DNA from 2 places in the Streptomyces sp. NPDC052052 genome. Region 1 is predicted to be linked to the other one. Evidence: riboswitches for the same ligand, from Rfam matches in the RefSeq annotation. Region 1 holds a riboswitch; the other holds the start of a gene.
The links. Region 1 has a riboswitch for cobalamin ahead of AB0L71_RS01865 (cobalamin biosynthesis protein). Riboswitches for the same ligand answer to the same signal wherever they lie in the genome.
Positions count from the first base shown of each region.

Region 2: linked by a shared signal. The riboswitch ahead of AB0L71_RS05885 (ribonucleoside-diphosphate reductase subunit alpha) and the one ahead of AB0L71_RS01865 (cobalamin biosynthesis protein) in region 1 are both predicted to bind cobalamin.

Region 1 is NZ_JBFAWU010000001.1:427,670-430,868, reverse strand. It holds gene AB0L71_RS01875 (inorganic phosphate transporter) at 1-580, shown strand, start outside; gene AB0L71_RS01870 (hypothetical protein) at 632-862, shown strand; cobalamin riboswitch at 1,115-1,246, shown strand; gene AB0L71_RS01865 (cobalamin biosynthesis protein) at 1,391-2,374, shown strand; gene AB0L71_RS01860 (cobyric acid synthase) at 2,371-3,199, shown strand, end outside.
Region 2 is NZ_JBFAWU010000004.1:1,686-4,884, forward strand. It holds gene AB0L71_RS05885 (ribonucleoside-diphosphate reductase subunit alpha) at 1-1,892, opposite strand, end outside; cobalamin riboswitch at 2,031-2,171, opposite strand; gene mctP (monocarboxylate uptake permease MctP) at 2,313-3,199, opposite strand, start outside.

The DNA.
Region 1 (3,199 bases):
CATCGTCTCCGCCGGTACGGCCATCGCGCTCGGCACCTACCTGGGCGGCTGGCGCATCATCCGCACCATGGGCAGCGGCCTGACCGACCTCAAGCCGCCGCAGGGCTTCGCCGCCCAGACCAGCGCGGCCACGGTCATCCTGGCCTCCTCGCACCTCGGCTTCTCCCTCTCCACCACCCAGTCCTGCTCGGGTGCCGTGATGGGTGCCGGCCTCGGCCGCCAGGGCGGCGTGGTCCGCTGGTCCACCGCCACCCGGATGTTCGTCGCCTGGGGCCTGACCCTGCCGGCCGCAGGCCTGGTCGGTGCCGGCGCGGAGTTCCTCACGAAGCAGGGCACCTGGGGTGTCGTCGTCGTCGCGGCGCTGCTGGTCCTCGGTTCCGGGGCGATCTGGTGGGCGTCGCGCCGCAAGCCGGTCGGCCACGGCGACGTCGCTCCGAGCGGCGCGGCCGAGGCCGCGGACACCGGCACCCCGGCCGTCGCCGCCGTCCTCCCGCCGCTCGCCACGGCCCAGGACCTCAAGGCCACCATCGCGGCTCCGCCCGCATCCACCCAGGACCCGGCGCACCCCGCCACCGTCTAGTGCCGCCCGGTGCCGGTCACGGCACCGTGCCGGTCCCCCAAAGGATTCCGCATGAAAATCGACTGGGCAGCTCTCGGCTCCGTCTTCGGCGTCTCCCTCGTCGTCACCGTCGCGCTGGTGGGTCTCTTCACCCTGGGCATCGTCGGCCTCGCCAAGCAGGCCGAACCGGCCGCACAGCGCGGCTCCGGCGGCTCGCTGCTGCTGGCCCGCGCCGGGGCGTACGCCTGCTTCGCGCTGTGCGCGGCGGCGGTCGCGTACGGGATCTATCTGATCGTCGCCTGAGCCGCTTCTCCCCTCTCTCCCCCCTCTCCCCCTCTCCCCCTCTCCCCCGCTGCCCGGCCGGCCCGTCCACCTCGTGGAACGGTCGCCGGGCCGGCCGTGGTCGCTTCGCCCCGTCGTCGTGCGACGGGGCGAAGCGCTGCGGGGCGTCGTGGGCGATGTGGGGCTCAGCACACTGCGCCGCCGCAGGTCAACGGCAGGTTGACGGGCGTTCGCGGAGCGTGGTGAACTGCCGGAGCCAATTACGGCGACAGCAGAGGAAGCCGGTGCGAATCCGGCGCGGTCCCGCCACTGTCACCGGGGAGCAGTCCCCCACATCGGAAGTCACGGCGCGCGCGAGCGGGTTGGAAGGCCGGGGAACTGTGGATCCGGGGAGCCAGGAGACTCTCGTCGCCCGTCACGTCGAACCAGGGCGCGGACCCTGAGTGAGGACATATCGCCATGCCTGGCTGCCGTACGTCTGTTGCTTCGGCTCTCCCGACGAGAGCCGCCTGTACGAGGATCCTCCGAGGCGTGACGGCCGGTTGAGCCATGCGTGCCGACCGCATTTTCGCGTACGGCGCCACGGCCGGTCTGATCGGCGACCTGCTGCTCGGTGACCCCCGCAAGGGACATCCGGTCGCCGCCTTCGGGCGGGCCGCAGCGGCCGTCGAGCGCCGTCTCTGGCGTGACCACCGCGGGTGGGGCGCTCTGCACACACTCGTCTGCGCCGGTGGCGCTGCGGGTGGTGCCGCGCTGATCAGCCGTGCCGTACGCCGTCATCCCGCCGCCTCGGTCGCCCTGACCGCGGCCGCCACCTGGTCCGTCGTCGGGGGTACGTCGCTGGGGCGTGAGGCCCGGTCGATCGGCGACGCCCTGGCCGCCGGGGACATCGAGGCGGCCCGCACGCGGCTGCCGCATCTGTGCGGACGCGACCCGCAGTCCCTCGACGGACCGCAGATCGCCCGCGCCGTGGTGGAGTCCGTGGCCGAGAACACCTCGGACGCCGTGGTCGGCGCGCTGGTGTGGGGGGCGCTGGCCGGCGTTCCCGGGCTCGTCGGCTTCCGGGCCACCAACACCCTCGACGCCATGGTCGGCCACAAGTCGCCCCGGTACCGGCGCTACGGCTGGGCCTCGGCCCGCCTCGACGACCTCGCGGGCCACCCGGGTGCCCGGCTCACCGCCCTGCTCGCCGTCGCCGCCGGGGGACGGCCACGCGGAGCGGTACGGGCCTGGCGGGCCGACGCGGCCAAGCACCCGAGCCCCAACGCGGGCCCGGTGGAGGCCTCGTTCGCGGGTGCGCTGGGCGTACGGCTCGGCGGGACCCTCGCCTACGGGGGCCGGGTCGAGCACCGCCCCGTCCTCAACGGGGAGACGGGCCGGGCGGTGGAGACCGCGGACATCGATCGCGCGGTACGGCTGTCGCGCCGGGTGACCGGGCTCGCCCTCGGGGTGTGTGTGGCCGGACGGCTGGGCGCGGGCCTCGTCGCACGACGGATCGCCGCCGGCCGGGCCGCGGGTCGGGGGCGGTCATGAGCGGCGGCCTGCTGGTTGCCGGAACCACCTCGGACGCGGGCAAGAGCGTCGTCACGGCAGGGATCTGCCGCTGGCTCGTGCGCCGGGGCGTGAAGGTGGCGCCCTTCAAGGCCCAGAACATGTCGCTGAACTCGTTCGTCACCCGCGAGGGCGCCGAGATCGGGCGCGCCCAGGCGATGCAGGCCATGGCCGCCCGGGTGGAGCCGACCGCGCTGATGAACCCGGTCCTGCTCAAGCCCGGTGGAGACCGTTCCAGCCAGGTCGTCCTGATGGGCCGACCGGTGGGTGAGATGAGCGCACGCGGCTACCACGGCGGCAGGCAGGAGGCCCTCCTCGGCACGGTCGTGGACTGCCTCGAACAGCTCCGGGACACGTATGACGTGGTGATCTGCGAGGGGGCGGGCAGCCCCGCCGAGATCAATCTGCGGCGCACCGACATCGTGAACATGGGCATCGCCCGGGCGGCACGCTTCCCGGTGGTGGTGGTCGGCGACATCGACCGCGGGGGCGTCTTCGCCTCGTTCTTCGGTACGACCGCGCTGCTCGGTGCCGAGGACCAGTCGCTGATCGCCGGCTACCTCGTCAACAAGTTCCGCGGTGACGTCTCGCTGCTGGAACCCGGCCTGGAGATGCTGCACGGGATCACCGGGCGCCGGACGTACGGAGTGCTGCCCTTCGTCCACGGCCTCGGCATCGACGAGGAGGACGGGATGGCGGTCTCCCTGCGCGGGGCGGTGCGCGAATCGGTCGTCGCGCCTCCGCACGGCGAGGACGTGCTGCGCGTCGCGGTGTGCGCCGTGCCCCTGATGTCGAACTTCACCGACG
Region 2 (3,199 bases), on a different contig from region 1:
ATCGAGGCGATCGTCGCCGTCGGCGCGATGGCGAGCAGCAGCGAGTTGCGCATCCCGGACTTCGCGATCCGGGCGCGCAGCGCGTCCCAGCGCTCCGGCCAGTTCAGCTCGGTGTCGTAGTGGTCGGGGTGCAGCACACCGCGGGCGGCACGCGTGCGCGACCAGGCGGGCAACGGACCGGACCGCTCGGCGAGTTCACAGGACGCCTCGTAGGCGGCGAGCATGATGCGCTCGGAGATCCTGGTGGAGAGGGCGCGGGCCTCGGGGGAGTCGAACGGCAGCCGCAGCCGGAAGAAGACGTCCTGCAGGCCCATCAGGCCCAGGCCGACGGGGCGCCAGGTGGCGTTGGAGCGGCCGGCCTGCTCGGTCGGGTAGAAGTTGATGTCGACCACCCGGTCGAGGAAGGTCACGGCGGTGTGGACGGTGGCGTCCAGCCGTTCCCAGTCGATGCCGCCGTCGGCGACGAACGCGCCGAGGTTGACCGAACCCAGGTTGCAGACGGCCGTCTCACCGTCGTCGGTGACTTCGAGGATCTCGGTGCACAGGTTCGACGAGTGGACGACCCGGCCCGGCTCGGCCGTCTGGTTCGCGGTCCGGTTGGAGGCGTCCTTGAACGTCATCCAGCCCTGACCGGTCTGCGCGAGGGTACGCATCATCCGGCCGTACAACTCCCGGGCCGGCAGCGACTTGCGGGCCAGCCCCTTGGCCTCGGCGGCCCGGTACGCGGCGTCGAACTCCTCGCCCCACAGGTCGGTCAGCTCGGGTACGTCGACGGGGGAGAACAGCGACCAGTCGCCGTCCGCGGCGACCCGGCGCATGAACTCGTCCGGGATCCAGTGCGCCAGGTTGAGGTTGTGCGTACGCCGCTGGTCCTCACCGGTGTTGTCGCGCAGTTCGAGGAACTCCTCGATGTCGGCGTGCCAGGTCTCCAGGTAGACGGCCGCGGCTCCCTTGCGGCGGCCGCCCTGGTTGACGGCGGCGACGGAGGCGTCGAGCGTCTTCAGGAACGGCACGATGCCGTTGGAATGACCGTTGGTACCGCGGATCAGCGAACCACGGGCCCGGATGCGGGAGTACGAGAGGCCGATGCCGCCCGCGTGCTTGGAGAGCCGCGCCACCTGGTGGTATCGGTCGTAGATCGAGTCGAGCTCGTCGAGCGGGGAGTCCAGCAGATAGCAGGAGGACATCTGCGGGTGCCGGGTACCGGAGTTGAACAGGGTCGGCGAGGACGGCAGGTAGTCGAGCCGGCTCATCAGCCCGTACAGCGCCGCGACCTCGTCCAGGGCGCGCTCCGAGTCGTCCTCGGCGAGCCCGGAGGCGACCCGCAGCATGAAGTGCTGCGGCGTCTCGATGACCTGGCGGGTGTGCGGGTGACGCAGCAGATAGCGGCTGTGCAGGGTCCGCAGCCCGAAGTAGCCGAACCGGTCGTCGGCACCGTCGGCGAGCGCACCCTCCACCAGCGCGTCCAGCGCGGCGGCGTGCCGGGCGACGAACTCGGCGGTACGGTCCGCGATCAGGCCCTCACGGTGCCCGACGGCCACGGAGGCGGAGAAGGAGACCGCGCCCTGGCCGGCCGCCTCGTCCGCGATGGTGAGGGTCAGCAGCCGGGCGGCGAGCCGGGAGTAGGCGGGGTCCTCGGAGATCAGCCCCGCGGCGGCCTCCGTGGCCAGCGAGCGCAGCTCGGCCTCGTCCGACCGGGCGTTGCGGCCGCGCAGCGCGGCGGCGGCGACCCGACCGGGGTCGGTGTCGGGCAGATCGGCGGTGAGGTCCGAAAGGGCCCGGAGCAGCGCGGCCCCCGGTCCGTCGTGTGCGGTCCCCTCGGACTCGGCCGCTTCCGACCCGTGCACTGCGGACACGGCGGCTGAAGCCGGGTCGGCTGGCGCGATGGTCACGTGGTGCTCTCCCTCGCTCGGCTCGGGACCGGCGGGGAACGGAGGGCCGCGCGGGCGGCGGCCCGGGTCGGGGCAGCACTCCGTCACGGCGTCCACCGGCCCATCCGCGAGGCCCGGACGTCTGGCATCCGGTTCGGTCGAGCCGGATGCGCCGTCGGCAGGTCCTCGGACTCCCTGAGGGTACGCAGAAGCGCACCAGGTATACCGTTGCGGGACAGTTCCGGATTCACACCGGATTTCCCTGCGGCGACAGCGAGCACGAGCATACATGTGGGGTCCGCTGGATGGAGTAACCCCCAGATGTTGTGTCGCGTGTGTCGTAAGAGTGACGGCCGAGCGGGCCGTGCGGCTCCTCCCGGCACGATGGACGGCCCGCCGCGCCCCCGGTGGGGCGGGTGCGGCGGGCCGTCCGAACGTCGGTCAGTGGCCGCCGCCCGGCGCCCCTGCCGTGGCCGGCGGGAGCTCCACCTGGACGCCCGGGTCGCCCGCGTCGGCCGTGTAGTCGGACGGGGAGGTCTCGTCGGTCCCGGCGGGGGCCTTCACGGCGTTCAGGACGAAGGTGAGCACCACCGTCACCAGCACGTTCAGCACGAACGCCGTCAGGCCGATGTAACCGATCTCACCGATGCCCGGGATCTCCTTGGACGACCCGCCGAAGTGCGCCTGGGTCGGGCTGGCGACCCCGTACGCGGCCACCGTCCCGTACACCATGCCGACCGCCCAGCCGGCGAGCAGCGCCCAGCGGTGGAACCAGCGGGTGAACAGGCCGCCGACCAGGGCCGGCATCGTCTGGAGGATCCAGATCCCGCCGAGCAGCTGGAAGTTGATCGCGACCGTCTTGTCCATGGTGAGGACGAAGGCGAGCGCGCCGACCTTCACCAGCAGCGACACCAGCTTGGAGACCTTGGTCTCCTGCTCCGGCGTCGCGTCCGGCTTCAGGAAGTCCTTGTAGATGTTGCGGGTGAAGAGGTTCGCCGCGGCGATCGACATGATCGCGGCGGGCACCAGCGCCCCGATGCCGATCGCGGCGAACGCGACGCCCGCGAACCAGTCAGGGAACATGTTCTCGAACAGCTGAGGGATCGCCAGCTGCCCGTTGTCCACCTTGATTCCGGCGGCGATCGCCATGAAGCCGAGCAGAGCCAGCAGTCCCAGCATCAGCGAATACAGAGGCAGGATCGTGGTGTTGCGCCGGATCACGTCGCGACTGCGGCTGGAGAGCGTCGCCGTGATCGAGTGCGGATACATGAACAGCGCCAGGGCCGAGCCCAACGCCAGGGTGGCATAACCCCATTGGCCGGCCTCGC